DNA from 2 places in the Blastococcus sp. SYSU DS0533 genome. Region 2 is predicted to be linked to the other one. Evidence: riboswitches for the same ligand, from Rfam matches in the RefSeq annotation. Region 2 holds a riboswitch; the other holds the start of a gene.

Evidence for each region. Region 2 has a riboswitch for cyclic di-AMP ahead of ACI79W_RS06980 (C40 family peptidase). Riboswitches for the same ligand answer to the same signal wherever they lie in the genome.
Region 1: linked by a shared signal. The riboswitch ahead of ACI79W_RS03315 (hypothetical protein) and the one ahead of ACI79W_RS06980 (C40 family peptidase) in region 2 are both predicted to bind cyclic di-AMP.

The regions. Positions count from the first base shown of each region.
Region 1 is NZ_JBJGZZ010000002.1:39,974-47,064, forward strand. Features, by position in the region: gene ACI79W_RS03295 (glycoside hydrolase family 13 protein) at 1-334, opposite strand, end outside; gene ACI79W_RS03300 (saccharopine dehydrogenase family protein) at 488-1,717, shown strand; gene ACI79W_RS03305 (DNA-directed RNA polymerase subunit alpha C-terminal domain-containing protein) at 1,769-2,377, shown strand; gene ACI79W_RS03310 (bifunctional 3'-5' exonuclease/DNA polymerase) at 2,390-4,006, shown strand; cyclic di-AMP (ydaO/yuaA leader) riboswitch at 4,169-4,307, shown strand; gene ACI79W_RS03315 (hypothetical protein) at 4,561-5,436, shown strand; gene ACI79W_RS03320 (hypothetical protein) at 5,456-5,752, opposite strand; gene ACI79W_RS03325 (protein kinase domain-containing protein) at 6,411-7,091, shown strand, end outside.
Region 2 is NZ_JBJGZZ010000004.1:109,373-116,463, forward strand. Features, by position in the region: gene ACI79W_RS06965 (SMP-30/gluconolactonase/LRE family protein) at 1-592, opposite strand, end outside; gene ACI79W_RS06970 (Rieske 2Fe-2S domain-containing protein) at 694-1,632, shown strand; gene ACI79W_RS06975 (hemerythrin domain-containing protein) at 1,629-2,111, shown strand; gene ACI79W_RS06980 (C40 family peptidase) at 2,161-2,682, opposite strand; cyclic di-AMP (ydaO/yuaA leader) riboswitch at 2,699-2,855, opposite strand; gene ACI79W_RS06985 (helix-turn-helix transcriptional regulator) at 3,222-3,875, opposite strand; gene ACI79W_RS06990 (biotin carboxylase N-terminal domain-containing protein) at 4,299-5,048, shown strand; gene ACI79W_RS06995 (hypothetical protein) at 5,145-5,306, shown strand; gene ACI79W_RS07000 (hypothetical protein) at 5,321-6,040, shown strand; gene ACI79W_RS07005 (hypothetical protein) at 6,104-6,250, shown strand; gene ACI79W_RS07010 (hypothetical protein) at 6,282-6,509, shown strand; gene ACI79W_RS07015 (D-2-hydroxyacid dehydrogenase family protein) at 6,531-7,091, shown strand, end outside.

The DNA of each region.
Region 1 (7,091 bases), on a different contig from region 2:
CCAGTGCGCGGGCCTCGGCGACCAGCGCCTCCAGGTCGGCCACGTCCCCGTACTCGGGGTCGACGGCGCGGTAGTCGACGATGTCGTAACCGCCGTCGGCGCCCCCGGAGGGGTAGTGCGGGTTGATCCACACCGCGTCGACGCCCAGCCAGGACAGGTACGGCAGCCGGGAGCGTAGGCCGGCGAGGTCACCGATCCCGTCGCCGTTCCCGTCCGCGAACGAGCGCAGGTAGACCTGGTACACCACCGCCGACCGCCACCACGGGGACGTCGACGACCGTTCCGCGACCTGCCGACGGGTCGCGGTCCGCACCGATGCGAGCCGCACTGCCATGCGACCTCCATCGGCACCCCCCGCGGTTCCTCGAAGACGCGGGGGGTCGGAGTGACCCGTGTTCCGGGTCGTGACCTCCCCGAGACGTGCGGTGGGCCGGGCGCGGGCGGAGACCAGGGGGACACCGGACCCGCGGCAGGACAGGATGGCCGCATGGCAGGAGACGCACGTACCTACGACCTCGCCGTCTACGGGGCCACCGGCTTCGTGGGCCGGCTGCTCGCGCGCTACCTCGCCGAGCACGCCCCGCCCGGGATCCGCATCGCGCTGGCCGGCCGGTCGCGGGAGCGGCTCGAGCAGGTCCGGCGCGCGCTGCCCTCCGGCGGCCGGGACTGGGCGCTGGTCGAGGCCGACTCGACCGACGCGGCGTCGCTGGACGCCCTCGCCGGCGCCACCCGGGTGCTGGTGACGACGGTCGGTCCCTACGCCCGGTACGGCCTGCCGGTGGTGGAGGCGTGCGCCCGGGCCGGCACGCACTACGCCGACCTCACCGGGGAGGTGCTCTTCGTCCGGGACGCGATCGAGCGCTGCGACGCCCCGGCGAAGGAGACCGGCGCGCGGATCGTCCACGCCTGCGGTTACGACTCCATCCCCTCGGACCTGAGCGTCTTCCTGCTCGGCCGGCAGGCCGCTGCCGACGGCGCCGGGGGGCTGACCGACGTGCAGCTGGTCGCCACCCTCCGCGGCGGGTTCAGCGGCGGGACGATCGACTCGATGCGCGCGCAGGTGGAGGCGCTCCAGGCCGACCCGGCCAGGCGCCGGGTGGTGGGCGACCCGTTCGCCCTGAGCCCCGACCGCGCGGCGGAGCCGGACACGCCCCAGCCGCGCGACGCCGGCATGCCCGCGCAGACGCCGGACGGCCGGTGGACGGCGCCCTTCGTCATGGCGCCCTTCAACACCCGCATCGTGCGTCGGAGCAACGCCCTCCAGGACTGGGCCTACGGGCGGGCGCTGCGCTACGGGGAGGTCATGGGCGCCGGCCGCGGGCCGGTGGGAGCGGTGACCGCCGCCGGGGTGACCGCGGGCCTGCTCGCCACCGTGTCGGCCATGAGCCTCGGGCCGACCCGCGCGCTGCTGGACCGGGTGCTGCCGGCACCCGGCACCGGCCCGAGCGAGGCCGTCCGGGAGAAGGGGTGGTTCCGCATGGTGGTCGACGCCACCACCGAGGACGGGCGCCGCTACCGGGCGACCGCGGCGGGCAGCGGCGATCCGGGCTACAAGGCCACCGCCGTCATGCTCGGCGAGGCCGCCCTGGCGCTCGCCCTCGACGAGGACCGGTTGCCCGCCCGGGCCGGCTCGCTCACCCCGGCGACGGCGATGGGGGAGGTGCTGGTCGAGCGGCTGCGCGCAGCCGGGCACACCTACGAGGTGGCCGCCGTCTGATCCGACCGCCACCGCAGCGGCGGCGGGAGGGCATCGCTAGGGTTGGCCGACATGCCGACCAGCGCACCGGGACAGCCCGCGGGGACGATCCGGGAGCTCGGGCTGCCCGCGCGGGCGGTCACCGCGCTGACCCGCGTCGGGATCACCGAGGCCGAGGCGCTCGCCGCCCTCACGCACCGGGAGCTCAGCGCCGTCGCCGGGCTGGGCCCCGGCCTGGTCGCCGCGATCCGGGCCGTCGTCCCCGAGCCGCCCGCGCGGCCGGCGGTCGGCGGCCCGGTTCCGGCCGACGGCGGGAACGCGGGATCCGAGGAGGAGGGCCCGGTGGCGCCGGCCATCCCGTCGTTCGCCTCCCTGCGGGGTCCGCGGCGCCGGTCGGCGGTCGACCTCCTCGTCCCGGCGGCGTCCGAGCCCGCGGAGCCCGGGGCCGCCGAGCCCGGGGCCGCCGAGCCCGGGCCCGCGGTCTCCCGATCCCAGCCGCCGGCCACCCCGGCCGCCGCCGCCCGCCCGTCGACCGGTGCGGGCGGGCCGCCGGTCGCCGTCCGCCCGCCGGACTACGCCGATCTGCTGCGCCTGGGCGTGCACGTCACCCGGGTCGTCCTGGGCCTCCCGGCGCGCTGCCTGCACCGGCTGCTCGGCCGGGGTGGCCCTGCCGCCCCGTAGGCGGGGCAGCAGGTGGACCGGGTCCTGCTCCGGCGCAGCGGCGACGCGGTCGAGGCCGTCGACCTCGACGCCGGCGGAGCGGGTCGAGGCAGCGCCCGCCTCGACCCCGCGGCGGTCGCCGGGTACGTGGCGGAGCGCGAGGGCGGTGCGGCGCCCGTCCGCTGGGTCTGGGACGACACGACCCGCTGGTACCCCGCGCTGCTGACGGCCGGGGTGCGCGTCGAGCGCTGCACCGACCTCCGGCTGGGCCACGCGATCCTGCGGCGGTCCCCGTTCGCGGCCCAGGACCTGCTCGCCGGGGAGGACACCCAGGGGTGGGACGCGCTGCAGCCCGGCCCGCCGCCGGAGTCGGCCCTGTTCCCGCTCGCCGACCCGGCCGACCTGCTGGACCCGCTCGCCGAGCACCGGCGCCAGCAGGCGGTGCTGGCCGCCTCCCCGCAGCGGGACCGGCTGGCCCTGCTCCTCGCCGCGGAGTCCTCCGGCGGGCTGGTGGCCGCCGAGCTGACGCACACCGGCCTGCCCTGGCGGGCCGACGTGCACGAGCGTCTGCTCACCGGCCTGCTGGGGGCGCGACCGCTGCCGGGTGGGCGCCCGGCGGTCCTCGAGCGGCTGCTGGGGGAGATCCGCGCGTCGTTCGGCGCCCCCGCCCTCAACCCGGACTCGCCCGGTGAGCTGCTCCGGGTGCTGCAGCACATCGGCCTGCCGGTCGCCGACACCCGCTCCTGGACGCTGGAGCAGCTCGACCACCCGGGGATCCCGGCGCTGCTGGAGTACCGCAGGCTCTCGCGGCTGCTGACGGCCAACGGGTGGACCTGGCTGGACACGTGGGTGCGCGACGGCCGCTTCCGCGCCGTCTTCGTGCCCGGCGGGGTGGTGACCGGGCGGTGGGCCTCCTCCGGGGGCGGGGCGCTGTCGGTGCCGACCGTCGTCCGGCCCGCGGCGGTGGCGGACGAGGGGTGGCGGTTCGTCGTCGCCGACGTCGCCCAGCTCGAGCCGCGGGTGCTGGCCGGCATGAGCGGCGACGGCGCCATGGCCGAGGCCGCGCGCGCCGCCGACCTGTACGAGGGGATGGTCGCCGCCGGCACCGTGGCCACGCGGGCGGAGGCCAAGCTCGGCATCCTGGGTGCGATGTACGGCGGCACCCGGGGTGAGAGCGGGCGGATGCTGCCCCGCCTGGCCCGGCGCTACCCCCGGGCCGTCGGCCTGGTGGAGGAGGCCGCCCGGACCGGCGAGCGCGGAGAGGTGGTGCACACCCTGCTCGGGCGGGGGTCGCCGCTCCCGGGGGCGTGGCCGCACGAGGAGGGCGACCGGGCCCGCCGCGCCTGGGGCCGGTTCACCCGCAACTTCGTCGTCCAGGGCACCGGGGCGGAGTGGGCGCTGTGCTGGCTGGCCGACCTCCGCAACCGGCTCTGGCGGCTCGGTGGGGAGGGCGACGTGGGGGCGCGGCCGCACCTGGCGTTCTTCCTGCACGACGAGGTGGTGGTGCACACGCCCGACCACCTGGCCGGCGAGGTGGCCGGCGCGGTCCGTGCCGCTGCGTCGACCGCAGGCCGGCTCCTGTTCGGCGCCTTCCCCGTCGACTTCCCGCTCGACGTGGCCGTCGTTCGGTCCTGGGCCGACGCCGGCTGACGATTCGCGCGCGATACACCACCGACCGGCGGTGCAGGTCACCGCGACACACATCACGTCGTGGAATTCCGCGCCTGCTGATTGTCACGACTGCATAACGGCGGTTACGGTGGCTGGGCCCGGACGGTCGTTCACTCCCCACCGGGGAGGTCCGCCGGGCGCCGCCGAGTCGCCTTCCGGGGCGAGCCGGGGACCCACCGCAGCACTGGGGTGAATCCTGCGCCGGGCACGTCCCGCCGCGGGTAGGGCCGCTTCCCGCCCGAATCCGTCAGCTAACCCGGTAGGCGGCAGACGGAAGAAACGGAGAGCCGCCGCATGGCGCGCCCCTGCACCGCCGCACGACCCTGCGCCCGCCGGCACCGCCGCCTCCGGGCGCGTCCGCGGATCTGATCGCACGCGCTGCCCGGCGTCCCGCCGGTCGCCCGCCGTCGAGCCGCACCGGCCCCCCCGGTGCCCGGCGGCCCCGTGACCCGCGCCCGGGCCCGCTGTCCGCATCCTCCGCGACCCGCCCTCCGGCGGCCGGTCGCGCTCACACCCCGGAGCACCCGAACACCATGGACCCTCGCAGCACCACCACCGGCCGACGTGGCCCGCTCGCCCTCCGCCGCCCGCCCGCGGCCGTCCGCCGACCGGCGCTCTACCTCGGCGTCGCGGTCGCCGGCGCCGTCCTGGTCAACAGCCTCGTCGGCGTCGAGCCGACCGCCCAGGCCGAGGCCCGCACCTCGGAGTCGGTGAGCGTCGCGCAGGCGCTCGGCCTGTCCGCGCAGTCGGGCCCGATCGACGTCACCGAGGACCTGGCGCCCCTGGAGGGCCTCGCAGCCAGCCGCAGCACCCGGGAGGCCGACCAGGTCGCCGCCCAGCAGGCCCAGGCCGCGGCCGACCAGGCCGAGCTCGACCGGCAGAAGGCCGAGGCGGAGGCCCTGGCCCGGGCGGAGGCGGAGAAGAAGGCGGCCGAGGAGGCCGCTGCCGCGGCGGCCGCCGCCGAGCGGCAGGCGGCGGCGGCCCCGGCGAGCCCGACGACGCAGGCCCGGGCCGCGGCGACCGCGGCGGCCTCGGTGGCGGCCACGGCCGTGGCCCGGATCAGCAACACCGCCGGGAACGTCCGGCCGCAGACCCAGGCCGCGGCCGACGCCGTGGTCAGCAACGTGCCCGGTGCCGCGGGGATCACCCTCGGTGGCACCCGCGCCAGCGCGGCCGACCCGGGCGGGCACCCCTCGGGTCTGGCGCTCGACTACATGGTGATGTCGAACGCCGCCCTGGGCGACGCGATCGTCGAGTACCACCGGGCGCACTGGGACGAGCTCGGCGTGGACTACCTCATCTGGCAGCAGCGGATGCTGTCCTCGCCGGGCGGTTCCTGGAAGGCCATGGAGAACCGCGGGAGCGCGACGGCCAACCACTTCGACCACGTGCACGTGAACTACAACTGATCCCCCGTGCGCCGGGTGCCTAGGTGAGCCGGCGGACCACGGACAGGGGCAGCACCCGCATGGCGAGCCCGATCGGCGCCCAGGGCCACGCCGGGACGTACGCCGTGGTCCGCCGGGCCTCGACGGCGGCCACCACCGCCCGGACACCGGTCGGTGTGTCGACCATGCAGCGGGTGCGCTGCTGCACGTGCTGGTTGATCTCCGAGCGGATGCAGCCGGGGTGGACGACCGGGACGTCCGCACCGGGGATGCACTCGCTGCGCACGCCCTCGGCGAGCGAGGCGACGCCGGCCGTGGTGGCGGCGTAGGTGGTCATCGACCGGCGCATGCCGCGCAGCGCCGCCCGAGGGGATCAGCACCAGGTGTCCGCGGCCCTGCCGGCGGAAGATCTCCGGCGCCGCCTCGGTCTGGGCCAGCGCGCCGGCGGAGTTGGTCACCCCCGTCTCGCGGTCGACGTCGGCGCGGCCGGTCCCCGGGGCAGCGCCCTTCCCGAGCCCGGCGTCGAGGGCCACCCGGTCGGTGCGCCGAACGCCCCGGCGAACGCGGCGAAGACCGCGGGACCCGCGTCGGCGTCGGTGATGTCGAGGGCGGCGATCTCCACCCGCCGACCGGTGGCCGAGCGGATCTCCTCGGCCAGGGCGTCGAGCCGGTCGGTGCGCCGGGCGCAGAGCGCGAGGTCGTGCCGAGGGCGGCGAACTGGCGGGCCGTCTCCTCGCCGAGCCGGGAGCCCGCGCCGGTGACGAGGACGACGCGGGTGCGCCTGCCGGTGGGGACGGGGTCGAAGCCGGAGGGCCCGCGAGGCACCCTACGAGAAGCTGCCGGCGGCCCCGCGGTCGCCCGCCGTGAGCTGCCGATCCCAGCCGATCGGGCCCGACGGGGTTCAGCCCCCGCCCGGGCGGGCACCCCCGTTGGGTGCGCACGGCACGGGACGACGCGCGGGGGGCACCTCGCGGCAGCACACGAGGAGACCGGGAGTGACCACGGCCGAGACCAGCCGACGCTGCTTGGACGGCCGGTACGAGCTCCACGAGCTCATCGCCGTCGGCGGCATGGGTGAGGTCTGGCGCGCTCGCGACCTGCAGCTCCACCGGACGGTGGCGGTCAAGGTGCTGCGCAGCGAGTTCGCCGACGACCCGGTCTTCGTCGCCCGGTTCCGCTCGGAGGCCCGGCACGCGGCAGGGCTGAGCCACCCGAACATCGCCGCCGTCCTCGACTACGGCGAGACCAGCGCCCCGGACACCGGCGAGAGCCTGGCGTACCTGGTGATGGAGCTCGTCGAGGGGTCGTCGCTGTCGGCGCGGCTGGCCGAGGAAGGGTCGCTGGACACCCGGGCGACGCTCTCGCTGCTGCGGCAGGCGGCCGCCGGCCTGGCCGAGGCCCACCGCGCGGGCGTCGTGCACCGCGACGTCAAGCCGGCGAACATCCTGCTCGGCTCGGACGGCACGGTGAAGCTCACCGACTTCGGCATCTCGTGGTCGGCGGGGAGCGCCCCGATCACGCGCACCGGCCAGGTCGTGGGCACCGCCCAGTACATGTCGCCCGAGCAGGCGCGGGGCGAGCACGTCAGCCCGGCCAGCGACGTCTACGCGCTCGCCCTGGTCGGCTACGAGTCCCTGGCCGGGCACGCGGCCTTCGACGGCGACAACCCGGTCACC
Region 2 (7,091 bases):
AGCCGCCCACCGGCTCGGGGCCGAACTCCGCCCACGTGCGCCGCGGGCCCAGCGAGCCGTCGGTGGCGATGTCGAAGGCCGAGAAGCGGTTGCCCCACGTCTCGCCGACGAGCAGCGTGCCGCCGTCGGGGGTGATCACCGAGCCGTTCGGGAAGCGCAGCCCCTCGGCGACGACGGTCACCGTGCCGTCGGGGTCGACCCGCTTGACCGACGCCGGGGCGGGCGCCCCGCCGCCCATGAGGTCGAAGCCGAAGTCGCCGACGTAGGCCCGGCCGGCGGTGTCGACCACCATGTCGTTGAGGTGCCCCCTGCAGACGGCGGAGAGGTCGGCGTGGGTGGTCACCTCGCCGTCGGTGACCCGCAGCAGCCGGTGGTCCTTCATCGAGACGACGAGCAGCGAGCCGTCGGGGAGCCAGCCCAGCCCCGAGGGCTGCGCCTCCACCTCGAGGACGACGGTCTCCGGGCCGCCCGGGGCGACCCGGCTGACGGTGCGCCGGTAGAAGTCCGACACCCACCACTGCCCGTCGCGCCACCGCGGCGCCTCGAAGTAGGAACCGCCCTCCAGCACCGTCCGGAACGCTCGATCAGCCATGCCGCGGGACGCTACGACCTCCCGCACCCGCCGACCACCTCCTGTTTTCCCCTCCGCCGGCGTGGGCACGGTCGCTCCATGCCGACGGAAGACGTGCAGCCGTGAGCGTCCGGGGCCTCCTCGAGCGCGCGGTGCGCCGCGTCGAGGCGTGGCAGGTGCTCGACGCGCCCGGCTACCAGGTGGAGCACGGGATCTCGCTGACGTTCCTGCTGGCCGGCCGCTACGCCCGCCCGCTGCAGGACCTGCTGCACGGCGTCTGGTTCGGCCACCCGCTGCACCCGTTCCTGGTCACCGTGCCGATCGGTTCGTGGAGCGCGGCCGCCCTGCTCGACGGCCTGGCCGCCGCCGGCCGCGGGGGCCCGGGTGCCGGGCAGGCGGCGCGCACGGTGGTCGGGCTCGGGATCGCCGGTGCCGTCGGCGCGGCGGCGACCGGGCTGACCGACTGGCAGCACGCCCACGACGAGGCCCGCCGGGTAGGCATGGTCCACGGTGGGCTCAACAGCACCGCGCTGGCGCTCTACACCTGGTCGTTCGCCGACCGGGGCCGCGGTCGTCCCGGGCGGGCGCGGGTGACCGCAGCCGCCGGCTACGCCCTCGTGCTCGCCAGCGGCTACCTGGGCGGGGTGCTCTCCTACCGCCACCGGCTCGGCGTCGACCACTCCGCGGCCGGGCGGTCCCCGCGGGTGTTCACCCCGGTGGCCCGCCTCGCCGACCTCCCCGACCGCGAGCCGGTGGAGGTCGCGGCCGACGGCGTCCCGGTGGTGCTGGTCCGCAGCGACGACGAGGTGCGGGCGCTCGCCGGTCGCTGCCCGCACCTGGGCGGCCCGATGGCCGAGGGCTGGCTGCACCGCGACGAGCTGGTCTGCCCGTGGCACGGGTCGCGGTTCGACGTCGACACTGGGGAGCCGGCGCAGGGGCCGGCCACGGCTCCGCTGCCCTGCTACGACACCCGGGTCCGCGACGGCGCGGTGGAGGTGCGGCGGCGGGCCCGCTGGCGCACCCCGACGGCGGTCACGACGGTGGAGGAGGCGTCCCGGTGAAGGCCGACGAGGTTCTGATCGCGCACCACGACGTGCTGCGCGGGCTGCTCCGCGAGCTGGCGGAGACCACCGACGGCCAGGCCGGCCGGCGGGAGGAGCTGCGCGACCGGTTCCTGCGCGAGATCGAGGTCCACGCGCAGATCGAGGACGAGCTGTTCTACCCGGCGGTGCCCGACGTCTCGCCGCTGCTGGCGCTCGCGCATGCCGAGCACCGGCAGATCGACGACCAGGTCGCCACCGTCATGCGCATGGACGTCACCGACCCGGAGTTCAGCACCGAGGTGCGGATGCTCGAGAAGACGGTGCGCCACCACACGATGGAGGAGGAGCAGCGGATGTTCCCCCAGTCGCACGCCCTGGGGGAGGAGCGCCTCGAGCAGCTCGGCGAGCAGCTGCGTGCCCGGAAGCGGGAGCTCGAGGAGTCCGGCGCGATGCGGCTCATCGTGCGGCTGAAGCGGGCGACGCTGCGTCACGTGTAGCCGAGCGGCCGTTCCCCGGCCGTGCGGGCACGGCCGGGGAACCGAGCCGTCAGACGATGCGACGCGCGGTGTTGTAGCCCCACATGGAGTCCACGGGCACGACCGCGACGGGGTTGCCGTAGGTCGAGGAGTGGACCATCAGGCCGTCGCCGATGTACATGCCGACGTGGCCCACCGGGTCGTAGAAGAAGATCAGGTCGCCGGGCTGCAGGTTCGCGCGGTCGACGTAGACCCCGGCGGTCGACTGGGCGCGCGAGGTCCGCGGGATCTCCACGCCCGCCGCCTGGTAGGCCGACCACGTCAGGCCCGAGCAGTCGTAGCCGCCCGGGCCGGTGCCGCCCCAGACGTAGGGCTTGCCCTGCTGGGCCAGGGCCGTGTCGACGGCGACCTGCGCGGCGTGGTTGGGGGCGACGACGGTGCTGGTGACGACGGTGCCGGTACCGCCGCCCCCGCCGTCACCGGTGGAGGCGGTGGCGGCGAACGGGGTGAGGGCGATGCCGGCACCGGTGAGCAGGGCGAGGGCGGCCCCGCGGACGGAACGACGGTTCGTGGACGTGCGAGTGGTCGTCATGGACGACGGCTTCTCCTTGTTCTCCGTGACCGCCTACCGGGTGAGCTGACGGGTTCGGGCGGGGAACGCGCCCGGCGCCCCGGACTGGCCGGTGGCGCTTCACCCCAGGACTGCGGTGGGTCCCCGGTCCGGACGACGGCGGGTGCCGGCGCCCGGTTCGGCGGTGTCCGTCCGGGTGTCACCGGGGGTGGTGACGGCGGGTCCCGGCCGGACCGCGGGGAACGCTAGGTCGGTCACGGAAAGGTCACAACGCGACCGACACGCCGCCCGCCGGCGCTCCCGGGTGCTGCCCGGCCCGTCGCGCCGACCGCGACTCGCCAGCCGACCACCGGGGTTGCGCCGGCCGCCGGAGCGCTGGACCGGCATCCCGTCACGCACTGCTGTCGGCCGGGTACTTCTCCTGTCGACGGCGTGGCTCAACGCTGCGTGCACGAATCGAGCGGCGCCGTAGCCAGGAGCTGGAGCGGGGTGCCGGCCGACGTGGATCGGCGAGGCGGGGCCGCGGCGCGCAGCCCGGCGTGGCGCCGCGGTCCCGGCGTTCAGCCGACGTCGCAGCCGCACGGGCACTCCGCGGCGTGCGCCGGCCGGCCGTTGCCGTCGTCGAGGTCGTCGCACGCCGGCGGGCACGTGCACGTCCAGCCGTCGTCGAGGTGCCGGAAGGCCCCGGACTCGAAGCGCCGCTGCCGCTCCTCCTGCCGCCGTCGCGCGGCGGCGGCCCGCCGGGCCGCGGCGCGCTCCTCCGGCGCGTCGCCAGGCTGGGAGACGAGGTGGTCGTCCGGGCGGCCGCGGGCGCGGTCGGCTGCGTCCTCCCAGGGACTCCGCCGGTCGAAGGTGTACGTCGGTCGCGGTCGCCCGGGCCGGTGCTCCCACCGCCACGCGCGCTCCTCGCTGAGCATCGTGTCCAGGTGGGCGGGGAACCGCCGGCCGGCCCTGTCGCGGACGGTGCCCGGTGCCATGCGCTCCACCCGGTGACCCGCCTCGTCGAGCAGGCCGAGCCGGAGACCGGCCAGCTCCGCGGCTGCTGCGAGCAGCCGGGCGTCCACGCCGCGGGCACCGGCCTCCACGGCGGCCACGGTGGACTTCGAGAGGCCCAGCCGCTCCGCCAGCTCCCGCTGGGAGAGGTCGGCCCGGCGGCGGATCCGCCGCAGCAGTCCGCAGAGATCGAAGTCCCGTGCAACCCCGTCGTCCCGCACTCGCCGAGCGTGTCCGCCGGGCGCGGTGAGGAGCGACCCCATGTGCCCTTCTGTGGACAGTCGCTCTGTGCCCACATCCGCGGGGCAGAGGGCGACTGTGCCGGGGGTGGGTGTGGGGGTCGGGCGCTTGGGTCCCTGCCCACGCCCGCGGGGCAGAGGGCGACTGTGCCGCGGGTGGGTGTGGGGGTCGGGCGCTTGGGTCCCTGCCCACGCCCGCGGGGCAGAGGGCGACTGTGCCGCGGGTGGGTGTGGGGGTCGGGCGCTTGGGTCTCTGCCCACGCCCGCGGGGCAGAGGGCGACTGTCCTCGAGCAACCTCTCCCGCTCCGGCCGGGGCAGCAGTCGCCCCCGGCGGGTCCGCGACAGGGGCCTGCCCACGGTCACCGCCACCACAGCACCGACGGGCTGCATGGCAGCATCGCCGGGTGGCCCGCCTGCTGATCGCCAACCGCGGCGAGATCGCCGTCCGCATCGCCCGCGCCGCCGCCGCCGAGGGATGGGCCTCGGTCGCCGTCACCGCCGCCGACGAGCCCGACGCACCGCACGTCGCCGCCGCCGACGAGGCGCACGTCCTCCTCGGGAGCGGGCCGGCGGCCTATCTCGACCCCGCGGCGATCGTCGAGGCCGCGCTCGCCACCGACTGCGCCTTCGTGCACCCCGGTTACGGCTTCCTCTCCGAGACCCCCGACCTGACCCGGGCCTGCGCGGACGCCGGCGTCACCGTCGTGGGGCCGGCCCCCGAAGACCTCGCCGTCCTGGGTGACAAGGCGCTCATCGGCGCCAACCTCTCGGTGCCGATCGGGACGGTCGTCCTCCGCAAGGCCTACGGCCTGGGCGCGCAAGCCATGGCCGGCGGTAGCACCAAGGTGCCGCGGTTCACCGTCGGCTGGCCCACCAGCGAGTTCGGGCCGATGGGCCTGGAGGGTGCGGTCCGGCTCGGCATGCGCCGGGAGCTCGCCGCCATCGAGGACGACGCCGAGCGGCAGGCCGCCTACGAGGCCGCCGTCGCCGCCGCCTACGAGAAGGGCCGCGGGCTCAACGTCGCCGCCCACTGGGAGATCGACGACGTCATCGACCCGGCCGACACGCGCCGCTGGATCGCCACGCTCACCCGCGAAGTCGCCGCCACGCCGCGGCCGGCGGGGCGGGTTCGCCCGCACGTCGACACCTGGTGAACCACCCGCTCGGGTGGTTGACGGGCCGCGCGGCGGGGCACGGAGGACGACGAGCACTGCGCCGGCGGCAGCCGGTGCGACGACGAGGAGGCAGACATGGGAATGATGCGGAAGCTCATCGCGTCCGGTGTGGCGGCCAAGATCTTCCAGGAGGCCAAGAAGCCGCAGAACCAGGCGAAGATCAAGAAGTTCATCGCGGACTTCCAGAACAAGAGCGGTGGCGCCGGCAGCGGCAAGGGTCGCGGCGCCGTCCGCTGACCCCGCCCCGCACCGTGCGGAGCCGCGGAGCGACCCCCGGTCCCGAGGCACCCGTCTCGCGGCCGGGGGTCGCTCCCGTTCCGGGGTCCGCCCACGGCGCTCCGGCGAAGACCCGTGAGGAGCGCTGGCAGGAGCGGCTCGCCCTGCCGGTCCTCGTCGCGGCGCTGGCCTCGATCCCGGCCATGTTCCTCACCGTCGCCGAGGGGACGCTGGGCACCGCCGGGCACGTCGTCGACGTCGTCAGCGGTCTCGTCCTCGTCGCCGAGACCGTCATCCTGCTGGTCGTCGCCGAGGACAAGCGCGCCTGGATCCGCGGCCACCTCGGGCTGCTCGCGCTCACCGCCGCGGTCGTCGTCGCCGTGGTGTTCGCGCTCGGCCCGGTGCAGGTCCTCCGCCTCGTCCGCACCGTCGGCGCCCTGCGCATCCTCCGCGCCGGCCGCATCGTCAGGGCCGCCCGCAGCGTCAGCGACCGCATGGGGTTCAACGGGCGGCTCGCGCACGTCGCCGCCGCCGGGGCCGGGGTGCTGGTCGCCGTCTTCGTCGGGGTGGTCCTCGCCGACCCGACCTCCCGCTCCCGCGACCTGCTCACCGCCGTCCTCGGCGACGTCGGCGCCCCGGCGATCGTCGTGCTGTCCGGGGTCGCCGGGCTCGTCCTCGGCGTCGCCACCTACCTGCTCGCCCGCGACCCCGGCGCCGGCGCGGACGCCGACGAGGAGGCGCGGCCCGCCGGATGACGCCGCCGTGACAGTGCGGGCCGCCGACGCATGGACGCGACCGGAACGGGCACCCACCCCCGCATGGGAATCATGAGCAAGCTGGCCAAGAGCGGACTGGCCAAGAAGGCCGTCGACGAGGCCCGGAAGCCGCAGAACCAGCAGAAGATCAAGGACGCGATCTCCAACTTCTCCAACAAGGGCAAGGGCAGCGGCACCAAGCCGCGCTGACCCGCGTGGGCGCGTTCGCAGAGGAGCAGCGATGACCGAGGGATCCATGACCGGCCGCCCGTACGGCGGTACCAACGACCCGTCCGCCGAGCAGGGCCTGCCCGGCGAGACGCCGGAGGAGGGCGAGGTCGGCGCCGCGCCGGAGCAGTCGCCGCGGGCGGCGCAGGGCGGCATGTCCGACGACGTCACGCGGGTGCCCGCCGGTGACGACGGCGACAAGCCGGCCGGCATGTCCGACGCCACCGGGCCGCAGGGCTGAGCATCCGGTAGACCTTCGGGCGTGCACCGCATCGCCGTCCTGGACGACTACCAGTCCGCCGCCGCCGGGTACTGCGACTGGTCGCTGCTGCCCGGGCCGGCGGAGGTCGTCGAGTTCCACGACACCGCCGCCGGCCCGGACGCGCTCGTCGCGCGGCTGCGCGGCTTCGACGTGGTCCTGGCCATGCGCGAGCGCAGCCGGTTCGACCGCGCCGTCCTCGAGCGGCTGCCCGGCCTGCGGCTGCTGGTGACCACCGGCATGCGCAACAAGTCCATCGACGTCGCCGCGGCCGCGGAGCTCGGCATCACCGTCTGCGGCACCGCCTCCTCGGCCACCTCGACCGTCGAGCTCACCTGGGCGCTGGCGCTCGCCGCCCTCCGCCACCTGCCGCAGGAGGACGCCTCCGTGCGCGCCGGCGGGTGGCAGACCACGGTCGGCGGCGACCTGCACGGCGCCCGGCTCGGCGTCATCGGCCTGGGCCGGATCGGCGCGCAGGTGGCCCGCATCGGGCAGGCCTTCGGCATGGACGTCGTCGCCTGGAGCCAGAACCTCACCGACGAGCGCGCCGCCGAGGCGGGGGCG